Regions from separate parts of the Thalassospira sp. TSL5-1 genome, predicted to be linked through region 1. Evidence: predicted binding sites of a transcription regulator. Region 1 holds the regulator's gene; the other holds the start of a gene.
The links. Region 1 encodes PhoB, which activates phosphate uptake and scavenging genes when phosphate is short. Its sites were predicted from a motif close to TNTCATAAAACTGTCA; they were not measured.
Positions count from the first base shown of each region.

Region 2: a site for PhoB is predicted at 1,729-1,744, ahead of LF95_RS13865 (bifunctional 2',3'-cyclic-nucleotide 2'-phosphodiesterase/3'-nucleotidase). Genes of this name have one in related genera too.

Region 1 is NZ_KV880638.1:757,476-762,975, reverse strand. It holds gene LF95_RS13005 (calcium/sodium antiporter) at 1-731, opposite strand, end outside; gene LF95_RS13000 (cation:proton antiporter domain-containing protein) at 1,188-2,951, shown strand; gene phoB (phosphate regulon transcriptional regulator PhoB) at 3,075-3,773, opposite strand; gene phoU (phosphate signaling complex protein PhoU) at 3,778-4,509, opposite strand; gene pstB (phosphate ABC transporter ATP-binding protein PstB) at 4,530-5,336, opposite strand; gene pstA (phosphate ABC transporter permease PstA) at 5,338-5,500, opposite strand, start outside.
Region 2 is NZ_KV880638.1:946,548-952,047, forward strand. It holds gene LF95_RS13855 (AraC family transcriptional regulator) at 1-127, opposite strand, end outside; gene LF95_RS13860 (MFS transporter) at 279-1,622, shown strand; gene LF95_RS13865 (bifunctional 2',3'-cyclic-nucleotide 2'-phosphodiesterase/3'-nucleotidase) at 1,810-3,768, shown strand; gene LF95_RS13870 (GcrA family cell cycle regulator) at 3,907-4,329, opposite strand; gene LF95_RS13875 (NnrU family protein) at 4,522-5,175, shown strand; gene LF95_RS13880 (methylmalonyl-CoA mutase) at 5,329-5,500, shown strand, end outside.

The DNA.
Region 1 (5,500 bases):
CCCAGCGCCACATCGGAATGTCCACGAAATGCGGCCACCATCGATGCTGCCAGTTCGGGCAATGACGTGCCAACAGCCACCAGCGTCAAACCAATCACGGCCTCGGACACACCAAATTCGCGTGCCACCGTCACACCGCCCTCAACCAGAAGGTCTGCCCCATAGGTAAGAGCGACGATACCAACAACCGTTACAATAACCGGTTTGATCCATCCCACCGGGGTTTCGCCCACTTCCTCGGCCTCGCTTTCATGCAGCGCACTTGCGGCATCCGGGCTGTTTTTATCGTGTTTATAGGTCAAATACCAGATCACCACCAACACCACGAGCATCAACGCACCTGCCCAGCGCTCGATCACCCCAAACTGACAAAGACCGATAAACAGCACCGCGCCCAGCAGCATCGCCCCGCCATCACGCACCGTGGTGGTGCGGCTGGCCGCGATCGGCTTGAGAATGGCCACAGCCCCCAGAATAAGCAGGATATTGGCAATATTGGACCCCACGACATTGCCCATCGCAATATCGCCCGACCCGGCAAGGGCGGCATTTAACGACACGACAAATTCGGGGGCCGATGTGCCCGCAGCAACAATCGTCAATCCGACGATCGCCTTGGAAATCCCCATTAACAGGGCCAGGCCGACTGCGCCCCGCACCATAAATTCGCCCCCGGCCGTTAAAAGAACAAGTCCGCCAACGATTTGCAAATAGGGTATAAGCTGTTCCAAAATTGGTCTGCCATTGATGATTTAAAAATACGCCCTGCCTATGCGAGAGAGCATTACCGCGCAAGATGGCAGTGCGCCCTGTTAAACGCAAGCGATCTCGCCCCAAATAATGCGACGAAAGCCGTCTTGCAAAGGGGCATATTTGCCTATTGTTATCCAAGACACAGCCAGGAGACAAAGGATATGCCAATAGATATCGGGAGTGAGACCGCATGCAATGCCAATCACGGGTGCTTTCCACTTATCCTGTCACACACTGTCCTGTCCCCGCATCAAATACCAAAAGGCCTCATACGCATTCGTCCCCCGACGATTATGAAGACAAACCGTTTTTACCGCTCCATAACCATGCCCAAAGTCAGATTCGCATCATGTCTCCACCCTATTGCGCTATGGTCGCAATAACCGGGAACGTGTATGACTGGCCCTAAAGTTAACGCCCCTGGATGAAACCTGATGCCCCATAGCACTGTGCTCTTCGAGCTATTCCTGATCCTGAGTGCTGCCGTAATTGCCGTGCCAATTGCGCAGCGATTAAAGGCCAATTCCATCATTGGCTTTCTGATTGGCGGCCTGGTGATCGGACCCTTTGGGCTGGGACTTATTCCCGATAATCGCGATATTTCCACCGTTGCCGAACTGGGTGTTGTCTTCCTGCTTTTCATGATCGGGCTGGAACTATCGCGCGAACGGTTGCGCGTAATCGGCGGCAAGTTTGCCGCTTTGGGGGTTTTGCAAATAACCGTGACGCTGGGCATTGGTTTTGTCGTTCTGATGGCCATCGACCTGCCCTTGCCCAGCGCGCTGGTGATTGCCGGGGCCCTGGCCCTTTCGTCCACCGCGATTATCCTCAAGCAGCTTTCAGACGAACGACAGCTTCACACCCGTTTTGGCCGGGCCGCCCTGGCAGTTTTGCTGCTTCAGGATGTGGCGGTTGGCCCCTTTCTGATCATGGTACAGGCGGCGGGCAATACCGCCAGCACCACCAGCCCGTGGGTCAGCATCCTCGCCGGTGTGGGGGCCGTTGCCGTATTGCTGCTGGCCGGGCGCTTTTTGCTGCGGCCCATGTTTCGCGCCATTGCCGCCCTGCATAACCCGGAACTATTTGCCATTGGCACCCTATTTGCCGTGCTGGCCGCCAGCACCTTGACGGAAATGGCCGGTCTTTCGATGGCATTAGGGGCGTTTATCGCCGGGGTGATGCTGGCCGAAACCGAATTTCGCCATCAGATCGAAGCCGACATTGCGCCATTTCGCGGCGTGTTTTTGTCCCTGTTTTTCATGTCGGTCGGCATGTCGGTGGATGTCGGGGTGGTTTATCATCATGCGCTGACCGTCATTTTGGGGGTTTTGGCCCTGTTGCTGATCAAGGGGGCGATTTTGTTTTTACTGTCCCTGGCAACACGGTTTGACCGGGCGGTATCGATGCGCATTGCCCTGGGGCTGGCGGGCGGCGGTGAATTTGCCTTTGTGATGTTTTCGCTGGCCGCGCAAAATGGCGCAATCACCCCGCAACTGGCGGCTATTCTGGTGCCGATTGTCGCCATTTCAATGGCCCTGACCCCCAGCATGATTGGCCTTGGCAAAAAGCTGGAGGATATTTTTCATCCACGCGAAACTGACCAACTCGGTGAAATCGAGGCCCATACCGATGGGGTCGCCCATCATGTTCTGATTATCGGCTGTGGGCGTGTGGGCCGGGTATTGGCCCGTTTGTTAAGAACCCGCAACATTCCCTTTATCGTTCTGGATTCCGATGCCCAGCAGGTGGCGCGTGGTCGTGCCGAAGGCCTGCCGGTTTATTTCGCCGATGGGTCCCGACCGGAAAGTTTCCGGGCCGCCCACACCGATCAGGCACATGTTGCCGCCGTTGCGATGGGTTCGCCGCATGAAACCGAGAAAACCGTAGCCTTGCTGCGCCAGCATTACCCGCACCTGAGAATTTTTGCCCGTGCCCAGGATATTTCCCATATCGGCGCGCTGTCACGCAGCGGGGCGAATGCCGCCATCCCCGAAGTGCTGGAAACAGGCTTGCGCCTGTCGGACCATGTGCTTTCCGCCTGCGATGTTCCACAAGATGAAATTGATAGCGAGATTGCCAAATTCCGCCGGGCCGACATGCTGCTGATGAATGAGCTGGCCCCACGTTCGCCTTCTCATTCATCCGCCTCCGCAACGAAACCGGCTTCGGCAACCAACGAACCGGAACACAAGGCATAAAAGGCATTGGCAAAGCCCGCCTTCCACACCGCATAAAACAAGGCCCTGCCATTATGACAGGGCCTTGTATTTTCAGTGTAAATTGCGAATTTCTGTCACAATTTGACGAAATAAAAAAGCCGCTTACGCCGCCGCATCGTCATCCAAAGCATAACCCGCGGCACGCACAGTGCGGATCACATCCTTGGTGCCTTTAACGTCATTCAGGGCCTTGCGCAAACGGCGGATATGCACATCCACCGTGCGGGTTTCGACATAGATATTCGGCCCCCAAACAGCGTTAAGGAGCTGTTCGCGCGAAAAAACCCGGCCCGGATGTTCCAGGAAATACCGCAAAAGACGAAATTCCGTCGGCCCCAAATGAATGGGTTTGCCGCTGCGATTGACACGATGTGCCGCCAGATCCATTTCGATATCGGAATAGATCAACTGCCCCTGTGGTTGCGCCGGACCCGACCGGCGCAAAAGCGCACGGATACGGGCCAGCAATTCGCCAATGGCAAAGGGCTTGGTCACATAGTCATCCGCCCCGGTATCAAGGCCGCGAATGCGGTCGCCTTCTTCACCACGCGCTGTCACCATAATCACCGGCAAATCGCGGCTTTCCGGTTTACGGCGGATCTGACGGCATACTTCGATCCCGGACATGACCGGCAGCATCCAGTCCAGCAGGACCAGATCGACATGGGTTTCAGCCATGATTTTCAGGGCTTCGTCCCCGTCACCGGCTTCCACAACATTCATGCCTTCCCGTTCAAGGTTGTAGCGCAACATCGTGACGATGGCGGCTTCATCCTCGACAATAAGAACCGTAGGATCCATCCTGTTATTCCCCTGCCTCGTTGGGTTCAATCACGGCAAAATTGGCAGCATCGTTTTTGGGACGGCCATCCACCGGCAGATCCTCGCCCTTGATGCGGTAATAGATCGTTTCGGCAATATTGGTGGCATGGTCGCCGATGCGTTCGATGTTTTTGGCAATGAACAAAAGATGGGTCGATGCGGTAATGTTGCGCGGGTCTTCCATCATGTAAGTCAGCAATTCGCGGAACAGCGAATTGTACATATCATCCACTTCCTGGTCACGGGCCCACACGCGCTGGGCTTTTTCCGCGTCATTCTCGATATAGGCGTCCAGAACATCCTTGATGATTTCCTGTGCCAGACGGGCCATGTTAGGAATGACCTGAACCGGGCGGATCGGCGGGATCTGGTTCAGAACCTGGGCGCGCTTGGCGATGTTTTTGGCAAGATCACCAATGCGTTCCAGATCATTTGACAATTTAAGCGCGGTTACAACCTGGCGCAAATCATCGGCCATTGGCTGACGCAGGGCCAGAACACGCACAGCGAAATCCTGAACTTCCTGTTCCAGCTTGTCGATGCGCAGGTCTGAAACAATGACCTGTTCGGCCAATTCGGAATCGCGCTTGGAAATCGCGCGGATCGCCGAAATCAGCTGGCTTTCGGCCAGGCCGCCCATCTGGGATATGATATTGTTCAACCGGGTCAGTTCTTCGTCGAATGAACTGACAATATGGGTTTCTTCTTTTCTCATGGAATTACCTCCTGCCCGGATTAACCGAAGCGACCAGTGATATAACCCTTGGTCCGTTCATCTCTCGGGTTGGTAAAGATTTGGTCCGTTTCGCCGACTTCCACAAGTTTACCCAAGTGGAAAAAGGCCGTGCGCTGCGACACACGCGCGGCCTGCTGCATGGAGTGTGTGACGATGACAATTGTGTAGTTCGAACGCAGCTCGTCGATCAGTTCCTCGACCTTGGCGGTCGCAATCGGATCCAGCGCGGAACACGGTTCATCCATCAAAATAACTTCGGGGCTGACCGCAACCGCACGCGCAATGCACAGGCGCTGCTGCTGACCACCGGAAAGACCCGTCGCCGGTGATGCCAGACGGTCTTTGACTTCTTTCAGAAGGCCAGCCTTTTCCAGCGAGGTCATGACGATTTCGTCAAGTTCGTCGCGGGAATTGACCAGACCATGAATGCGCGGGCCATAGGCCACGTTATCGAAAATCGATTTCGGGAACGGGTTGGGTTTCTGGAACACCATGCCGATGCGCGCCCGCAACTGCACCACGTCGATTGATTTATCGTAAATGTCGCGTTCATCCAGTGTGACCTTGCCATTGATGGTCACGCCATCAATGGTGTCGTTCATGCGGTTAAGGCAACGCAGGAAAGTGGATTTGCCACAACCCGACGGACCAATCAGCGCGGTGACTTCACGTTCAACAACATCCAGATTGACATCATAAAGGGCCTGATTGTCGCCATAAAACAGGTTGAGGTCACGGGCCGCCATTTTGGATTTGCCGCGCGTTTGCGAAGCGTTTGTCATTGCGTCAGCAGTTACAACAGCCATTTTACCACTTCCGTTCAAATTTCTTGCGCAGGAACACAGCCAGCCCGTTCATCAGGATCAGGAAGGCCAGCAATACCATGATCGCCGCAGAGGTTTTTTCAACAAAGGCACGCTCGGGGCTATCTGCCCACAGATAGATCTGCACCGGTAAAACCGTTGCCGCA
Region 2 (5,500 bases), 190 kb from region 1:
GGTACCAGTCGTGATGGTGCATGCCTACACAGCGCCCGGCCGGAAAATCACAAATTCGCACATAAACCGGGCGCGGCAATTTATCCGGGCGCGGGCGGGGTGGGGGTGAATTTTCGGGTTTTAACATGGAAATATGTCCTGTTTGCCGTATTCAATGGCAGATTACCGTGAGACAGACGGACGGGACAAGTTTAATTTGGAAGCAATCCAGACAACTCCCGGGTTCCCCGGATGAATTCGTATTGATGCGGGTTCATGAACATTCAGGAAACGGTCTTATGCCCACCCCTTATCCTGCCCCGCGCCCGACGCATAACGCCGAGGCGCATAACCCGACAGAGCCGGATGCCCATGCACCCGATTATTTGGCAAGTACCGCCCCGGACCAGACGGCTTTTGCCAAAGAAGGGGCCGCCGGACCAACCGGTTGGCGCAATAACCCTGAAGTGCTGCTGATCCTGATGGCGGCGGCCATGCCGCTGTCCTTTTCGACCTGGATGGCGCTTTTGAATAATTTTTCCGTCGAAATGGCCGATTTTACTGGCCGGGAAATTGGCATTTTGCAGTCTTTGCGGGAAATTCCCGGCTTTTTGGCCTTTACCGCCATTTTTGCGCTGCTGATTTTCCGCGAGCAAACCTTTGCCATCCTGTCGCTGATGGTGTTGGGGCTGGGCGTTGCCATTAGCGGCTATTTCCCCACCGTGATCGGCCTTTATTGCACCACGGTCCTGATGTCGATTGGCTTTCATTATTTTGAAACCATGCAACAGGCGCTGTCCCTGCAATGGGTGGCAAAGGACCGGGCGGCAATGGTGATGGGCCGTCAGCTGTCGGCAAAGTCCATTGCGTCATTGCTGATGTTTGGCGGCGTTTGGGTGATGATGGAAATTTTCGCCATGCCCTATCGTGGGGTGTATGTGGCGGGCGGGGCGCTGACCATTATCGGTGCGGTTATTGCCTGGATGGTGTTTCCCAAATTCAAGGATGCCCATCCGCAAACCCGCAAGCTGGTTTTACGCCGCCGTTACTGGCTGTATTACGCGCTAACCTTTATGGCCGGAGCACGGCGCCAGATTTTTACCGTGTTTGCCGGTTTTCTGATGGTGGAAAAGTTTGGTTATGATGTCGGAACCATCACCATTCTTTACCTGCTAAACCATGCCATTAATATGGTGCTGGCCCCCAAAATTGGCCGTCTGATTGGCAAATGGGGCGAACGACGCGCGCTGGTAGTGGAATATTGCGGGCTGTTCATCGTTTTCACTTCTTATGCCTTTGTGCAAAATGCCCACATTGCCGCCGGGCTTTATGTGATTGACCATATGTTCTTTGCGATGGCGATTGCGATGAAAACCTATTTCCAGAAAATCGCCGATCCGGGTGATATTTCCTCAACCGCCGGGGTCAGCTTTACCATCAACCATATTGCGGCGGTGTTTTTGCCCGCAGCCTTTGGGTTGTTGTGGCTGGTCTCGCCCAGTGCGGTCTTTTTAACCGGGGCGGTGCTGGCGCTGGGGTCGTTGATTCTGTCGTTAAACGTGCCCCATGATCCGCGACCGGGTAACGAGGTGGTTGTTGGCGGTACGGATTCTGCAGTATCCGTCGGGCAGGCAGCCCGGTAATTTTACCTAAGTTCCTCACGCTGTTGGATTTTATGGCGTGAACATTCAAACCTAAAAAACGCCTGTTCTGCTGGATGGGCGTTTTTGTTTGCGTGATCGCTGCGATTTTCGCAAAATCTTCAAATCCTGACCAGACAATCAGAAATACATTGGTCACACAGATCACCATTTTTCAGGGATGCACTTTATGACTTTCTACCGTCCGTTGGCCTGCGCGATCATGGGCCTGTCCGTAAGTCTGATGGCGGGCACCGCCCTTGCCGACAGCGCCGTGTCGCTGCGTATTCTTGAAACCACCGACATTCACTCGCACCTTGTCAATTACGATTATTATCGGGATGCCGCGTCGCAAACGGTGGGGCTTGCCAAGGACGCCACCCTGATTAAAAAGGCGCGGGAAGAAGCTGATAACAGCATCCTGATTGATAATGGCGATCTTATTCAGGGCAACCCGCTGGGCGATTATATGGCCAAGCGTCATGGCCTGAAGAAAGGCGAGGTTCATCCGGTTTATAAAGCCATGAACCTGATGGATTACGATGTGGGCAATGTTGGCAATCATGAATTCAATTACGGGCTGGAATTTTTGGGTAACGCCATTGCCGGGGCGAAATTCCCCTATGTGAATGCCAATATTTTTGTCGATGATGGCGATAATAACCCGGATAACGACAAACCCTATTTTACGCCCTATCAGCTTTTGAAACGCGAGCTGGTGGATAAGGATGGCAAAAAACATCCCATCACCATTGGCGTTATCGGCTTTGCCCCGCCCCAGATCATGCAGTGGGACAAGGCCAACCTAGAAGGTCATGTTATTACCAAAGACATTGTCGATATGGCCGAAAAATATGTCCCGGAAATGCGCCAAAAGGGCGCGGACCTGGTGATTGCCGTGCCTCATTCGGGCATGAGCACCCAGACCCGCCACGGCATGGAAGAAAATGCCACCTATTACCTGTCCAAGGTTAAGGGCATTGATGCCATTCTGTTTGGTCATGCCCACGAAGTTTTCCCGTCAGAAAAATTTGCCGATATTGAAGGTGTTGACCTGACCAAAGGCACCATTAACGGGGTTCCTGCCGTGATGCCCGGCTTTTGGGGCAGCCATGTTGGCGTGATTGATTTAAGCCTGAATGTAAAGGATGACGGTACCTGGCAGGTGACAAATTCCCTGTCGGAGGCCGAGCCGATTTATCATCGCGAAGGGCGCGATATTGTGCCGCTGGTCGATGCCGACCCGGAAATTCTAAAGGCGGTGGAAACCGAGCATAAGGCAACGATTGATTATATGCGCGAAGGGGTAGGGACGAGTGAGTCTGCCATTAACAGCTTCTTTGCCCTGGTGGCGGATGATCCCTCGATCCAGATCGTGACCAATGCCCAGAAATGGTATTTGAAAAAGATCTTGGCCGGGACCGAATATGACGGCTTGCCGATCCTCTCGGCCGGGGCGCCGTTCAAGGCTGGCGGGCGCGGCGGGCCGGATTATTATACCGATATTCCGGCAGGCAAAATCGCCCTGAAAAACGTGGCGGACCTGTATATTTACCCCAATACCGTGCGCGCCGTGCTGTTGACCGGTGATCAGGTGCGTGAATGGCTGGAAATGTCGGCCGGGCAATTTAACCAGATCGATCCGAACAGTGATCAGGAACAGATGCTGATCAATCAGGATTTCCCGACCTATAATTTCGATGTCATCGATGGCGTAACCTATGAAATCGATGTGACGCAACCCGCCCGCTATAACAAGGATGGCGCGGTTGTGAACCCGAATGCCCATCGTATCGTCAATTTGCAGTTTGACGGTAAACCGATTGAGGGCGACCAGAAATTTGTTGTTGCGACCAATAATTACCGGGCCAGTGGCGGCGGCCATTTCCCGGGGCTGGATGGTTCGACCATCATTGTTGATGCGCCCGATGAAAACCGCACCGTACTGGCAAATTACATCATGGAAGAAAAAACCATCGACCCCAAAGCCGATGACAACTGGCGCCTGGCCCCGATGGGCAATGCCAGCAAGGTAACGTTTGTCACCAGCCCCAAGGCATCAAATGCGGTCAATGCGCCGACCAATATCAGCTATGTCGGTGAAACCCCCGAAGGTTTTGCCCAATATGTGCTGACAACTTTGAAATAAACGCGATTGTTTCCTGATCGTCGTCGTTTTCTGGCAAACCCCGCTATGGCGGGGTTTTGTCGTTTCGGCAAGGTTGATAGCACGAAAAAAGCCGCCCCGAAGGACGGCCTTTTCGATTTTTTCAACAGGGGCGCATGATCAACGTTTGTTGTTCGGGCCACCATGATTGGGGTTGCGCGGGTTATCTTCACGCGGGCTTTTGCCATTCAGGTAGGCCGCAGCGCAATGTTCATCGCAATAGGGTTTGCCGGGGATGATTTTTTTGCCGCAGAAATGGAAATCATCGTCACCGGGGTCGCCAAACGGCCAGCGGCACATGCCCGGTCCAAGGTCGTAAATGCTGATGCCTTTCGACAGAACCTTGGGCGCTGGGGCCTTTTTGGTTTCTGATTCTTCAGCACGACGCTGGATCGGCGACGGACGTTTGGGCAGGCCCAGGCGGTGCGCCTTGCCGACAACGGCGTTTTTGCCCACACCCAGCTCTTCACCGATGCGTGCCGTGGTCCAACCCTGATTCCAGAGCGAAGTCAGCAATTCAATCTTTTCCGGTGTCCAGCTCATGTCGAGTATATTCCGTGTTCCGATGTTTGGGATAAACCCAGCTTTATTGCGTAAAATCAATTAGGGATAAAGAGGTATCCGCTAAAGTCGCGCGGCGCAAGGGGCGAAGCCAACGGGCTGCCCGTTCAGGGTGCGCGAAACGTGGAGGGCAATTTGCATGTTGCGCCGTCAAAGTAAAGAGGTGATCGCATTTTGACGTGGTTTTTCATTTCCATTGTTGCATTTTTGGCAGGCCATATATTGCCGGGCCTGTTCCGTCGTCAGCTTGTTGCTGCTTTGGGAACCTCTCTTTATCTGTTCGCTTTTTCGGCAATTTCAATAGGCCTGCTGGTTTGGGTGATCGCGGCAGAATTAAATGCCGATTATATCGCCCTTTGGCCCTATGACCCGCGCAGCCATTGGGTTCCGCTGGTGGCGATGTTGCCGGTCTGCTGGCTTTGGGTGGCTGCCCTGCGACAGCCCTGCCCGTTGTCGATTGGCCGGGCAAAGGGCTATGATCCTGCCCATCCCGGCATTAACCGCTTTACCCGTCATCCCCTGTTACTGGGTGTGTTCATTTGGGGAACAGCGCATTTGTTTCCCAATGGGCATTTGGCCGCCGCAATATTTTTTGGTGGCAGTGCGCTTTTTGCCCTGTTGGGCATGGGGCGTATGGAAAAAATGCGCCTTCGCCAGCTTGGTGCGGCGGAATTTGACCGCCTGTCAGCAGGGACTCGGCGGTTTTACGTGCCTGGATTGTTAAAAGGGGCGCTGGACTGGCGCGACGTATTGGGCGGGATCATATTATATGGCGTGATCCTGGCGTTGCATCCGCTGGTGCTGGGGCGCGACCCGCTGGCATTTTGAATCTTTCAATTTTTAAGATGCCGGGGTTTTGCGATGCTTGCTCCGGGGTGGGCAGGTTGTGATAAGATGTGACGTTCCAATCGCAACCAGGCTGTTATTTACTGGTTCCGAGTTTACCGGCGGCTTCTCTGCCGGGTTATTTTGCGAGGTGCCATGACCTCTAGTGAACTTGCCTCCATGTTGTCGCGCTTTGCTGAAATAGAAGGCCGACATCCCCGCATTCTGGTCGCAGCGGCCTCCCGCGATGAAGAAAAACAGCTTAAAGCCGTGGCAACCCTGTTTGCCGATGGCGGTTTTGATGTTGATATTGCCCCGGCCCAGTCCA